2 linked regions of the Cytobacillus sp. IB215665 genome follow. The protein of the gene in region 2 interacts with the protein of the main gene of each other region in a pairwise test. Links are inferred from orthologs where the notes say so. Each region holds a gene or a part of one and is shown on either strand. Other genes may lie near its edges.

Region 1 (5,480 bases), on a different replicon or contig from region 2:
TTAAGCTTATTTAATTGTTAACAATAGAGTAACAAAGATAACGAATGCTGTTTTCGATTGATTATTTTTTCCGTTCGGAGAAATAAAAATGTTTACAAGCTAGGCATCTTTTCTTCTTTTAAAAGATGGAAGTCGTAAATAGCTTCAACTTGCTATTTTAATTTTATTTCAATAAGACCAAGATTATATGAAAGAGACTATTTTATAAATTTTTAACAACTATTCTTTCTCTGTTGAAGGTTGTTGCGGATGACTTTGATCATTAAGTTCATTCACTTCAAAAGAAATGGAGTATCCGATAAATACGCCATATAATATGTAAAGACAGATTGTAGTGATAACAGTGTCCCTTGAAAGTTCGTTCATGTCTTTTAACCCAGGAAATATTGGATTAAATAAATAAAAAACAAGTAACCACAAACCAACTCCATATAATATCCCAACCCAAAGATTGTCGTATTTCTTAAATAATCCATAGTATAGTAATGCTGTTAAGATCGACAAAAGACCAATAACAATGATGCCAATCACATTTCCTAAAACTTGGTTTTTCCAATCTCCTATTGCCCAAGGTAATAACACGAGGTTAGGACTCAATTCAGTAAAATTTAGGATGTACGCCAAATACGATATTGAACTCCATAATACCCCACCACACAAACCTATTACTATAACCTTTGTAACTAGTGGTAGCGGGGTTTCCTTTTGATTTTGCTCTAATGCTTGTTGCTCTGATTCCATATTTAGTCACCTCTTATACTAGTATATCCCCTCATTTTCTTTCTATTTGTAAATTATAACTGTGGTACAAATAGGAAATTTTAGCAGAGATGTGTAAATATACATTGTAACGGGTATAATATATTTACACAGCCTGCTTTCGTATGATTGTTATACTATTCAGATAAAATATGTATGTATGTATGTAGCAACGGAATTCTTCTTAATACATTAATAATCGTATAAAATCTCTCTAATTGCTCTACTAAAATCAAAGATATCAACAAAGTTTACGAAAAGAGCCTTAACAATTGACACATCAACCTAGAGGTTTTTATTATTTTCTAGTAAAATATACATAGGATGAAGTTTCTCAATGAATTTTTTAGGTTGGTGAATTGAATGTCTCAAGAAAACAAACCGGTTTACGGTGGCCAAGCTGTTGTAGAAGGTGTCATGTTTGGTGGAAAACGTCACTATGTAACAGCTATACGAAGAAAAGATCAATCAATTGAATACTTTCGGCTACCTAGGAAATCAAAACAAGCTTTAACGACAATGAAAAAAATTCCTTTTCTTAGAGGAATTATTGCAATTCTTGAAGCAAGTGCAAATGGATCAAAACACCTTAATTTCTCAACTGAAAGATACGATGTCGATCCTAGTGAAGATGAAAAAATCGATCATTCACAATCTGAGTCAAAGTTAGCAATGATACTTGGTGTTGCCGCAGTAGGTATTCTATCATTTTTATTTGGTAAATTTATTTTTACTTTGATTCCAGTTTTTTTGGCTGAACTAACTCGTCCAATTTTTTCATCTGATTTATCACAAATTTTGATTGAAGGATTATTTAAATTATTATTGCTGTTAGCTTATATTTACTTTATTTCATTAACTCCACTCATCAGGCGTGTATTTCAATATCACGGAGCAGAACATAAAGTAATTAATGCATTTGAAAGCGACTTACCATTAACAGTCCAAAATGTTCAAAATCAATCAAGACTACACTATCGTTGTGGCAGTAGCTTTATTATATTTACCGTGATTGTTGGCGTTTTTGTCTACATGCTTCCATTTGTTGCTACAGAACCGTTATGGCTTAGAGTTGTGAATAGACTCGCATTAATTCCAGTAGTATTAGGAATTTCGTTTGAAGTGTTGCAACTTACCAATAAATTCCGAGATATCCCATTGCTTCGTTATTTAGGGTATCCTGGGTTATGGCTGCAATTATTAACGACAAAAGAGCCAACTGATAGTCAAGTTGAAGTAGCCATTGCTTCATTTAATGAATTATTACGTTTAGAAAATGACCCTAATGCTATAAATAAAACTGAAGAAATTGTATAACATTTGTCAACTTGACCTATTTTGGTTAATACAATAGTTATATAGAATGTTTAGGGAGGTGGATTCGTTGCAACGTCGCTCGTCTTTACCAATAATCATAATAATTAGCTTAAGTGGTCTGGGATTGTTGTCCGTGCTTTTTAATAAACCTGAAACACTTATTTTAACTCTTATAACAGGACTGATTGTTTTTGGTATTTTTTATATGATTTTACAGTTACTATCTGGTAATAACAAAAGAAATACTGAACATTCTGCATACAAGAAAGCAGTAAAGCAATCAAAAAAGCGATATAATGAACGTAACCGTAACAACCAAGTAGCTAGACCAATGTCAAAATCTGTTCAATCAAACAAAGCTGCTAACCCTAACATTCAAAAGCGTAAAGATCATCCACATTTAACTGTTATAGAAGGAAAAAAAGGAAAGAAGAAGAACCGAGCATCATTTTAACAGCTTGGTTCTTCTTTTTTTATTAAATATTATCAAAGCTTTTGATCTACTCTCTTTTCTTTATACTACTACTAATAGGACCATTTTTTTAAAAAACTACTTGTTTGATCATATCCAAGTTTCACTAATTCCTGCTTTTTTTCATCAGAAATTGAAAATTCAGTTGTAACTGTATGATTCATTGGAATAAAGATTATATTTCTTTCGTGCCTTCGCGAGATGTGCCGTTCATCATGTGCTACTTTCATTGTCTCAAATAATGCTGGAAATAACTCAATCGCATTATTTATTTTATTATTCTGTTGTTCACTCTCTTTCGCACTTAATTTAATACCTAGTACAGGTCGTTTTTTCAGTTTCTTTTCTTCATCAAACAAAAATATCGGAAAATTACTTAAAACCCCTCCATCAACAATCACAGGTTTTCCTTTTACTAATAATTTTACTGGTTCAAAAAAATATGGTAGGCTAGCACTCATTCTCACTGCTTTTGCAACAGAGAAACTATCTGGATTCATTCCATATTTAGGAAGATCATTTGGCAAGACAAGCATTTTTCCATTTGTTAAATCTGATGCAACAAAACGCAGTGAACCATTTGGTAAATCTCTAAAAGTACGAACACCTTTTTTCCTTAATTCTCTGCCAACCCATTTTTCTAACTCATCTCCTTTATACAATCCCATTCTCCAATAGAGTTGAATCCACTTGCCAATTGCAGCAGGCAAAATTGATTTACGAGCATCTAAAAATGTCTTTACATCTACTTCCTCCATAATTGAAAGTATTTCCTTACTGCTATATCCGGAAGCAATAAATGCAGCAATAATTGCTCCAGCGCTCGTTCCAGCAACTCTTGTGAAGTGTAAGCCTTTTTCTTCTATTGCTTCATAGGCACCAATTAAAGAAAACCCTTTTATGCCACCACCCGAAAACACTCCATCAATATACATCTCTACTCCCCCTAAAAGAAATGCATCTTTTACATGTCTAATCAGAAGTAGAATCAATTAGAACAAAACAGCACGGATACATCCTCTTAATAAGTAGAAAAATTGTAGTGATACCGCTTGTATCAAAAGTTGCTTGAAATAGGGAAATTGTGTGTAGAACACTCAAAAGCAAGGATTAAAGCACTCCTGACAGTTAATGGGTTTAGAATCGTATATTTGAGAAAGTTTAAAGAGAAAATTAAAGGCCTCTTCCCGATTAAATATCGAGAAAAGGCCTCTCTAACTTAATTCTTTTTTTAGTTAAGCTGACATGGGGATGAAACGCATATTCTTACTCTTATTTTATGAAGGATTCTCATCTGTTTTCTGTTGAATACGCTTTAAGGATTCAACTCTATTTGCATCTTCTTCAAAATATTGTACAACGTCACCAATCCTGTCGATTGCATTCCAGCTTAAATGATGTTCAATGCCCTCAACATCATTGTAAATTTCACTTTCATTTACACCGATAATTCGTAAAAATTGTTCTAACAATTCATGGCGATCAACTAAGCGTTTACCGATTTTCTTTCCTTTTGTAGTCAACATTAATCCTCGATATTTTTCATATATGAGATATTCATCTTTGTCTAGTTTTTGTACCATTTTTGTAACTGAGGAGGGATGTACAGACAAAGCTTCGGCAATATCTGAAACTCTCGCATAACCCTTATCTTTTATTAAAATATAGATCTGTTCTATATAATCTTCCATACTTGGTGTAGGCATGATATACCCTCCAATTACTCCATTTTTATAACAATAATCATTAAAAGTGTACAATATATGAAGAAGTGTTACAAGGGAATTTCACTTGTTTTTTTCATATGCTGTTTTCGCATTGATTGTTGTTTTTCGGATTAAGAAATAAACACGTAGTCAACCATTTTCTTTCTGTACAACAATGATTAACATATAAAACCACTTTTTATCGTAATTTGAGAACAATAGAACAGCGTTTATGAAAAGAGCTTAGCTATAAGAAAGAAAAAGGATGGAGTATGTAAACATCCATCCTTGCTAACTAGTTGAGTATAGTAGTGTTATCTCGTTATAGTCCACATTTTAATTGTGCACCACAATTAGTACAAGTATTACAACCCCCAAGGTCTTCGACTGTTCCTTTACGACAAACAGGACATGTATTACCAATTTCAGAGCCAATTGTTACATCAGTCGAGCGTAAATCATTAATTGTATCTACTAAGACTACGTGGCTTTTTACAGAATCACGTTCAGGAATTTCCGCACCTTTCTTATCAACAGTATTTTCTTCAGCTTTTAAAGTAAGTACTTGTGCATCTCTACTTCCGTCGACATAAACTGTCCCGCCTTTTGCACCACCTTTATATAAGCGTTCATATACCTTCTCAACTTGCTCAACAGTATATCCACGTGGTGCATTTACTGTTTTACTAATCGAGCTATCGATCCAGTGCTGAATAGTACATTGTACATCCGCATGTGCTTGAGGAGAAAGTTCCATCGCTGAAATAAACCAGTTTGGCAAATCATTTGCATCTACATGTGGATTTTCATCTAAATATTCTTGAACGATATCTGCTTTTACTTCAATGAATTTTCCTAATCTTCCACTTCTAAAGTAAGAGAATGAAAAATAAGGTTCAAGTCCTGTTGATACACCAACCATCGTCCCTGTACTTCCTGTTGGCGCTACAGTTAATAAGTGAGAGTTCCTAATACCATATTTTTTAATATTTTCTTTTATATCTTCAGGCATACGTTTCATATAACCAGTTTCTGTGAAGGCTGTTCGCAAACTAATCGTATCTTTTTCAGTTTCACCAACAAGAAATGGAAAGCTTCCTTTCTCCTTCGCTAGTTCCACTGAAGTGCGATAAGCAGTTGTTGCAATTACTTCAAATACCTGATCTATTAGATCGTCACCAGCCTTTGACCCGTACTCTGTTTCACAATAAATAAGCAGGTCATGT
Region 2 (8,778 bases):
TGAGTCGGTGAAGCACTCCTATACACATGTAGAGCAACAGGTCATATGTTTATCGTAACTGAATGTATGGAACTTAATATACTTCTTAACGAGTTTAATAATAGGTTCGTTCAAAATTCACACTTAAACCTACTCCTACCTAACCATGCAATCATTGTTAATTTTGAATGTAATAAAGAGAAAGTCCAAGTTGTGTTAACAGCACGGGGAATGGAGTTGAGCAAATGGCAACAAAGTCATGCAGACGTTTCATTAGGTGCTGAACCCCAGCAGTATTACGAATTGTTATCTGGTAAAGAAAAGTTGCAAAAATTGATAAGTCGACAAAGTATTATTTGCCAAGGGAAATTCAGATACATTCTTTTACTAGAATCTTTATTTGCATTAAATATTAAAGGAGAAGGGGAAGAAAAAAATGCATAATGAGAAAGATTATCGTTTAGAAACATTGAGTGTCCATGGAGGATTAGAAGCTGATCCAGTGACTGGTGCAAGAGCAGTACCAATCTATCAATCAAATGCATTCAGATTCAAGGATACGAGCCATGCAGCTAATCTGTTCTCACTCCAAGAAGAAGGATATATATACTCAAGAATACACAACCCTACTGTAACTGTTTTAGAAGAAAGAGTAGCATTGTTAGAAGGTGGAATTGGTGGGTTAGCATTATCAAGTGGAATGGCTGCTATAACGACTGCAATTCTTAATCTAGCAGGAGCAAATGATGAAATTGTTGCTGCATCTACTTTATATGGTGGAACGTATAATCTATTAGCTAATACATTGCCGAAATATGGTATAACTACTCACTTCGTTGACCCTTCCAAACCTGAAAATTTTGCAAAGGCAATTTCTTCGAAAACAAAAGCGATATTTGCTGAAACAATTGGTAATCCAAGCTTACACGTATTGGATATTGAGAAGGTTGCTTCAATAGCTCACGAAGCTGGAATTCCGCTAATCATTGATAATACATTTGCTACTCCTTATCTATGTAGACCGATTGACTTTGGTGCTGACATTGTCATTCATTCTGCTACTAAGTGGCTTTTAGGAAATGGAACGACTTTAGGTGGAATAATCGTTGATGGAGGCAAATTCAATTGGAATTCTGAGAAGTTTCCAGACTTTATTACCCCTGACCCAAGCTATAATAATCTTATATATGCAGAAGCACTTGGAGAAAGTGCATATATCGTCAAAGCTAGGGTGCAATTATTAAGAGATTTAGGTGCCTCATTAAGTCCGTTTAATGCTTATCAATTTAACCTTGGCCTAGAGACATTACATGTACGGATGAAAGAGCATGTTAATAATGCTATGAAAGTCGTTGAATATTTAGCGAAACACCCGGCTGTAGAGTGGGTTTTGTATCCTGATCATAAAGATCATCCTGCAAAAGAACTTGCTAAAAAATATTTACCAAAAGGTAGTGGGTCCATCGTCGTGTTCGGCATAAAAGGAGGGAGAGAAGCAGGTGCTAAAGTAATTAATCATGTGAAACTATGGTCGCATGTAGCAAACGTAGGTGACGCTAAAAGCTTGATTATCCATCCGGCAAGTACAACACATCAACAATTAAGTAGCGAGGGCTTAAAATCTTCAGGTGTAACAGAAGATTTAATAAGGTTGTCAGTTGGAATTGAGAATATTGACGACCTATTAGAAGACTTAGAGCAAGCAATAGAAACTGCGACAGGACTAACTTCAAGCAAATAATATAGGGTGAATCGATTTGTGTTTTGGCTGTAAATTCCATAAAGATATTCATTGACACATATAAATGAGCGTGATAGAATCACAATTGTACTTTTTAAAAGAGATTAATTTTGAAATGTAATTATAAAAATGAATAAAAAAACATTGATATATACTCTTATCAAGAGAGGTGGAGGGATGTGCCCTATGAAGCCCGGCAACCATCAACGGTGAAGTTGAAATGGTGCCAATTCACACGAAGCGTATGCTTCGATAGATGAGAGAAAGGAATATAATTAAGCCTTTCTGCTCACATGTGCGGAAAGGCTTTTTAATTTTGTTGTTAAGCTTTTCTATTAGGTTGATTACGCATTAAATGTTGCTGTTCGTACAAAAATATAAACATATATTCATTTTGTATTCGTAATATCTTATCTTTTACACATGCTGTCTTCATAATGATTGTTGTTGTTCTTCGTATGAAGAAGTTAACAAAGTATACGAAAAGAGCCTTTTATAAAAAACAATGATAATGGATAAAACGATTGTCTAGCTGCTAGAAGAGCTAATATCTCCATACTAACAAAAATATGGAAGATCGTTTAGTTTGCAACATAAAACATACTAAACATATATGAATAATATGATTAAGGAAGTAGGTGAGCCTTTTGATAAAACTATCTGGGGTAAAAAAAGTATATCAATCTCAAGAAGGAGAAGTAGTTGCTGTAGATAATGTCAATTTGAATATTGCTAAGGGTGAAATATTTGGCATTATTGGTTACAGTGGTGCAGGAAAAAGTACACTCATTCGTTTGTTAAACCAGCTTGAAGCAGCAACAGAAGGAACAATTACGATCAATAATTATGAAATGACCTCTATTAAAGGGGATGAGTTACGTAAATCACGACAAGAAATTAGTATGATCTTTCAGCATTTTAATTTGCTTTGGTCAAGAACTGTACGGGAGAATATATCCTTTCCATTAGAAATTGCTGGCATTCGAAAAAAAGAACGATTGAAGAGGGTGGATGAGCTAATCAAGCTAGTAGGGTTGGGGGGAAGAGAAAATGCGTATCCTTCACAACTAAGTGGTGGCCAAAAGCAGCGAGTTGGAATAGCTCGTGCTTTAGCAAATCGCCCGAAGGTATTATTATGTGATGAAGCAACCTCAGCACTTGATCCACAAACAACAGACTCGATTCTTGAGTTGCTTGTGGATATTAATAAAAAGCTAGGTCTCACAATTGTGTTAATTACTCATGAAATGCATGTGATTCGTAAAATATGTCATCGTGTAGCTGTAATGGAAAATGGCAGCATTGTTGAACAAGGTGAAGTTTTATCGGTGTTTCAGCAACCGAAAGCTCCAATAACTAAGAAGTTTGTTAAGCAAATTACAGAACCAGAAGAAGCGACAGAAACAATTGAGCATATTTTAGAAAGCTACCCTGAAGGTAAAGTTATTAAGCTGTTGTTTGTTGGGGATGATGCTGAACAACCTTTAATAGCAGAATTAATCCGCCAGTTTAAAATTGGCATCAATATTATACAAGGAAAGATCTCGCATACACAGCACGGTGCATATGGCACATTGTTTATTCATATGACAGGAACCGATGAAGAGATAAACCGCTCGATCACATATATAAAGGAAAAACATGTGGCAGTGGAGGTGATACAGCATGGTTAGTCAACTATTTGTAAATGTTAATTGGGAAAAAATGTCGGAAGCAACATTTGAAACTTTATATATGACTGTGACATCGGTGATTGCAACATTTGTTTTTGGTGTTATATTAGGGCTCTTACTTTTTTTAACATCGAAGGACAACCTATTGGAACATAAGTTGGTTAATACAATCATCAGCAGTTTTGTAAACATTTTTCGTTCTATACCATTCATTATTTTAATCATTTTATTAATTCCGTTAACAAAATTCATGCTTGGGACAATTAGAGGAGCAAATGCCGCTTTACCTGCTCTCGTAATTGGAGCAGCACCTTTCTACGCAAGAATGGTAGAAATTGCATTGCGAGAGATTGATAAAGGTGTTATTGAGGCGGCACGGTCTATGGGGGCGAAAACAAGAACAATCGTTTTCAAGGTGCTGCTACCTGAAGCACTTCCTGCACTCATATCAGGAATTACAGTGACAGCAATTGCTCTAGTTGGTTATACTGCCATGGCTGGAATTATCGGTGCGGGGGGCCTTGGGAATTTGGCTTATTTAGAAGGTTTTTCTCGCCGTCATACCGATGTTGTTGTTGTAGCAACCATTTTTATTCTTATTATAGTGTTTATCCTCCAATACATTGGAGATTTTATAACATCAAAAATAGACAAAAGATAGGAGAAGATCATCATGAAAAAAATATTTGCAATCGTAAGTACATTACTCGTAGTTTTTGCTTTGGCAGCATGTGGAACGAGTGAAAAAGAAAGTTCATCAGAAAAGAGTCAAACGAATCAAGCTTCAGAAGAGAACAAGCAATTAGTAGTTGGAGCTTCGAATGTACCGCATGCGGAGATTTTAGAACAAGTACAACCGATATTAGCTGACAAGGGAATTGATTTAGTTATAGAAACATATCAAGATTATATTTTGCCGAATGAAGATTTAGATAGTGGTGACCTTGATGCTAACTATTTTCAACATATACCATATTTAGAATCGCAAATGGCTGATGTAGGCTATGATTTCGTGAATGCAGGTGGTATTCATATTGAACCAATCGGAGTATATTCACAAAAATATAGCAGCTTAGATGAATTACCAGAAGGTGCTGTAATTATTATGAGTAACTCAGTGGCTGATCATGGGCGTATTTTAACAATGCTAGAATCACAGGGCTTAATTAAGTTAGCAGATGACGTTGAAAAAGTAGAAGCAACACTTGATGATATTGTAGAAAATCCAAAAAATCTTAAATTTGAAGCTGAAATCGACGCTGCTTTATTACCTGAGTTTTATAATAATGACGAAGGTGATGCTATTTTAATCAATACAAACTATGCGATTGATGCTGGATTAAATCCGTTAGATGATGCTATTGCAATTGAAGGCGCTGATTCTCCTTATGTAAATATTATTGCTGTGCGTAGTGGTGATGAAAAAAATAAGGAAATTGTCGAATTAGTTAACGCTTTGCGCTCAGAAGAAATCCAAAATTATATTATTGAAGAATTTGAAGGAGCAGTTGTCCCTGTTTCAGAATAAGAAATAAGAAGAAAAACCAGTGATTTCACTGGTTTTTTCTTCTTATTATCGTATAATGAGTTTGATGTGTATTTTGGATGTTTTTTGTTTTTTATGCAAACAATATATGTCGAAGACAATCTTTACTTATCTACATATAATGAAAGAAAATACTTTTTAAACTTTTTTATTTAAAAAGTATAGCTATGGTGTTAAATGGTTGCTAATACTTTTCATTTGTTATAAGATTGTAATGAGAATAAAATGAGAATGAAAGTATTTTAACAAATAGTATAGAAGATAAATTGGAGGTATAGTAATGGCAGCATCAACATTAACAATTAGAGATCTTCATGTTTCTATTGACGGTAAAGAAATTCTAAAAGGGGTAGACCTTGACATAAAAGGTGGAGAAATTCACGCGATTATGGGACCTAATGGTACAGGTAAATCAACCTTATCTGCAGCAATCATGGGTCATCCAAAATATGAAGTAACGCAAGGTAGCATAACACTGGACGGTGAAGATGTGCTGGAAATGGAAGTAGATGAGCGTGCGCGTGCTGGTCTATTCCTTGCTATGCAATATCCAAGTGAAATTAGTGGTGTAACAAACGCTGATTTTTTACGTTCATCTATTAATTCTCGTCGTGAAGAAGGCGATGAAATCTCATTAATGAAGTTTATTCGTAAAATGGATAAGCAAATGGACTTCTTAGAAATGGACCCAGATATGGCACAACGTTACTTAAATGAAGGTTTCTCAGGCGGTGAGAAAAAACGAAATGAAATTTTGCAATTAATGATGCTTGAGCCAAAGATTGCAATTTTAGATGAAATTGACTCAGGTTTAGATATCGATGCGTTAAAAGTGGTTTCCAAAGGTATTAATGAGTTGAGAAGTTCTGAGTTCGGTTGTTTAATTATTACTCACTATCAACGTCTATTAAACTATATTACTCCAGACAAAGTACATGTAATGATGCAAGGCCGTGTTGTTAAATCAGGTGGTCCTGAGCTAGCTCAACGTCTTGAAGCAGAAGGCTATGACTGGATTAAAAATGAGCTTGGAATTGAAGATGAAACAGTAGGCCAAGAAGCGTAAGCGTTAGGAGGATGGACATGTCAACAATTGATACGAAACATTCATTCGATCAGGATTATGTTAGAGGTTTGTCAAAAGATCTAGGTGAACCTGAATGGTTACTAGATCTCCGCCTACAAGCTCTTGCGAAATATGAAGAGTTACCTCTACCGAAACCTGATAAAACTAAAATAGATAAATGGAATTTTACTAATTTTAAGAACCACCTAGTAAATAGCGAAAAATATACATCGTTAGACGAACTTTCAAGTGAGGTAAAGGCACTCATTGAAAGTGAAAAAGATGATAAAAGCCTTTATATTCAACGTAATAATACAGCTGCATTTTTAACGCTACCACAAGATTTAACAGCAAAGGGTGTTATATTAGCTGATATCCATACTGCAGCACGTGAGCATAGTGATCTATTGCAGAAGTATTTTATGAACGATGGGGTAAAGATTGATGAGCATCGACTAACAGCATTACATGGAGCTTTAATGAACGGAGGAGTATTCGTTTACGTTCCAAAAAATGTAGAAGTTGATACACCAATACAGGCTGTATATGTTCACGATGATGCAGACGCTACATTAATGAACCATGTGATTATTGTTGCTGATGATAATAGCTCAGTCACTTATGTAGAAAACTATATTTCAACTACGGAGGTTAATGACGGAGTTGTAAATATTATTACGGAAGTGTTTGCTAACACAAATGCCAAAGTAACTTACGGTGCTGTTGATACTCTTGCACAAGGTGTTACGACTTACGTAAATCGCCGTGGAGTAGCTGGTCGAGATGCGAAAATTGAGTGGGCATTAGGACTTATGAACGACGGAGATACGGTATCGGAAAATATTACCCATCTTATTGGTGATGGATCTTACGGGGATACTAAAACTGTGGTTGTTGGCCGCGGTGAGCAGACTCAAAATTTCACAACGAGTGTTGTGCACCATGGGAAGCATTCTGAAGGCTATATTTTAAAGCATGGTGTTATGAAAGAGGCAGCTTCCTCTATCTTTAATGGTATTGGAAAGATTGAACATGGGGCTTCAAAATCTAATGCAGAACAAGAATCACGCGTTCTTATGCTTAGTGAAAAAGCACGCGGAGATGCAAACCCGATTCTATTAATTGATGAAGATGATGTAACAGCTGGACACGCTGCATCTGTTGGTCGAGTTGATCCAATTCAACTATATTATTTAATGAGTCGTGGGTTGCCGAAGGAAGAAGCGGAACGTCTTGTTATTCATGGCTTTTTAGCACCTGTTGTTAACGAGCTTCCAATTGATTCGGTTAAAGCACAGTTAGTTGAGGTAATCGAAAGGAAAGTAAAATAATGAATATCCAAGATATTCGTGATATGTTCCCAATTCTAAACCAAGAGGTTAATGGAAACAGCTTAGTTTATCTGGACAGCGCTGCGACTTCACAGAAACCAACATCTGTTATTGAAGCACTTGATCAATATTATCGCCAGTACAATTCTAACGTGCACCGTGGTGTTCATACTTTAGGTACAAAGGCTACAGATGGCTATGAAGGCGCGCGGGAAAAGGTTCGAAAATTTATTAATGCAAAAAGCACTGAGGAAGTGATCTTTACACGTGGTACAACTACTGCACTTAATACAGTTGCAGCTAGTTATGGGCGTGCCAACCTTGCAGAAGGTGATGAAATTGTCATTACCTACATGGAGCACCATAGTAATATTATTCCTTGGCAACAGCTTGCAAAAGCAACTGGAGCGACTTTGAAATACTTACCGTTACAGGAAGACGGCACAATCTCCTTAGAGGATGTAGAAAATACAATAACAGATAACACGAAGATTGTATCGATGGTATACGTTTCCAACGTGTTAGGTACAATAAACCCTATTAAAGAAATTACGAAAATTGCTCATAAGCACGGTGCTGTTATGGTTGTTGACGGAGCCCAAAGTACTCCGCATATGAAAGTAGATGTCCAAGACTTAGACTGTGACTTCTACGCCTTTTCTGCTCATAAAATGTGTGGACCGACAGGAGTAGGTGTATTATACGGAAAAAAACATATACTTGAACATATGGAACCAGTTGAGTTCGGTGGAGAAATGATTGATTTCGTTGACTTATATGAATCGACTTGGAAAGAGCTTCCTTGGAAGTTTGAAGGTGGAACACCGATTATTGCAGGTGCAATTGGTTTTGGAGCAGCGATCGATTTTCTTGAAGAAATTGGACTAGATAAGATTGAAGCACATGAACATACATTAGCTCAATATGCTTTACACAGACTATCGGAGGTCGATGGATGTACTATATATGGACCAAGCAAACGAGCTGGATTAGTTACGTTTAATGTTGATGATGTACATCCCCATGATGTAGCAACGGTATTAGATGCTGATGGAATTGCAGTAAGGGCTGGACACCATTGTGCTCAGCCATTAATGAAATGGTTGAATGTTTCGGCTACTGCACGTGCTAGCTTCTATATATATAATAATGAAGAGGATGTAGATCGTTTTGTTTCTTCATTAATTAAAACAAAGGAGTACTTTAGCAATGTCTTTTAATGCCAATCTTGACCAGCTATACCGTCAAGTGATTATGGATCATTACAAAAAACCACGTAATCGAGGTGCTATTGAAGAAGATAGCGTAACGGTGGATATGAATAATCCAACATGTGGTGACCGGATCCATTTAACGATGAAAGTAGAAGATGGAAAAGTTGTTGATGCAAAATTTGAAGGGGATGGCTGTTCAATTTCAATGTCGTCTGCGTCAATGATGAC

The links. Proteins that work in one complex are often made in the same cells at the same time.
Region 1: the proteins of SLH52_RS12305 (region 2) and mntR interact in binary tests that used the Escherichia coli proteins (3 or more experiments, as listed by UniProt). The link is inferred for Cytobacillus sp. IB215665 from one-to-one orthologs.

What each region holds. Positions count from the first base shown.
Region 1 is NZ_JAXBME010000002.1:362,133-367,612, reverse strand. Bases 2,541-5,395 are described here. They hold mntR (transcriptional regulator MntR), read right to left. Parts: upstream 4,255-5,395; coding sequence 3,826-4,254; downstream 2,541-3,825. Other genes in these bases: SLH52_RS03735 (vitamin B12-dependent ribonucleotide reductase), read right to left, coding at 4,577-5,395; SLH52_RS03745 (patatin-like phospholipase family protein), read right to left, coding at 2,602-3,483. Outside these bases: SLH52_RS03760 (YqhR family membrane protein), read right to left, coding at 220-741; SLH52_RS03755 (DUF1385 domain-containing protein), read left to right, coding at 1,123-2,076; SLH52_RS03750 (SA1362 family protein), read left to right, coding at 2,144-2,530; more of SLH52_RS03735, read right to left, coding at 5,396-5,480.
Region 2 is NZ_JAXBME010000009.1:3,734-12,511, reverse strand. What follows is about bases 1,508-4,380. They hold SLH52_RS12305 (methionine ABC transporter ATP-binding protein), read left to right. Parts: upstream 1,508-2,367; coding sequence 2,368-3,393; downstream 3,394-4,380. Other genes in these bases: SLH52_RS12295 (MetQ/NlpA family ABC transporter substrate-binding protein), read left to right, coding at 4,067-4,380; SLH52_RS12300 (methionine ABC transporter permease), read left to right, coding at 3,386-4,054; SLH52_RS12310 (O-acetylhomoserine aminocarboxypropyltransferase/cysteine synthase family protein), read left to right, coding at 1,508-1,720. Also shown: SLH52_RS12315 (SCP2 sterol-binding domain-containing protein), read left to right, coding at 46-423; more of SLH52_RS12310, read left to right, coding at 416-1,507; more of SLH52_RS12295, read left to right, coding at 4,381-4,921; Fe-S cluster assembly ATPase SufC, read left to right, coding at 5,220-6,005; Fe-S cluster assembly protein SufD, read left to right, coding at 6,023-7,336; SLH52_RS12280 (cysteine desulfurase), read left to right, coding at 7,336-8,556; Fe-S cluster assembly sulfur transfer protein SufU, read left to right, coding at 8,546-8,778. UniProt on the Escherichia coli protein: Part of the ABC transporter complex MetNIQ involved in methionine import. Responsible for energy coupling to the transport system. It has also been shown to be involved in formyl-L-methionine transport.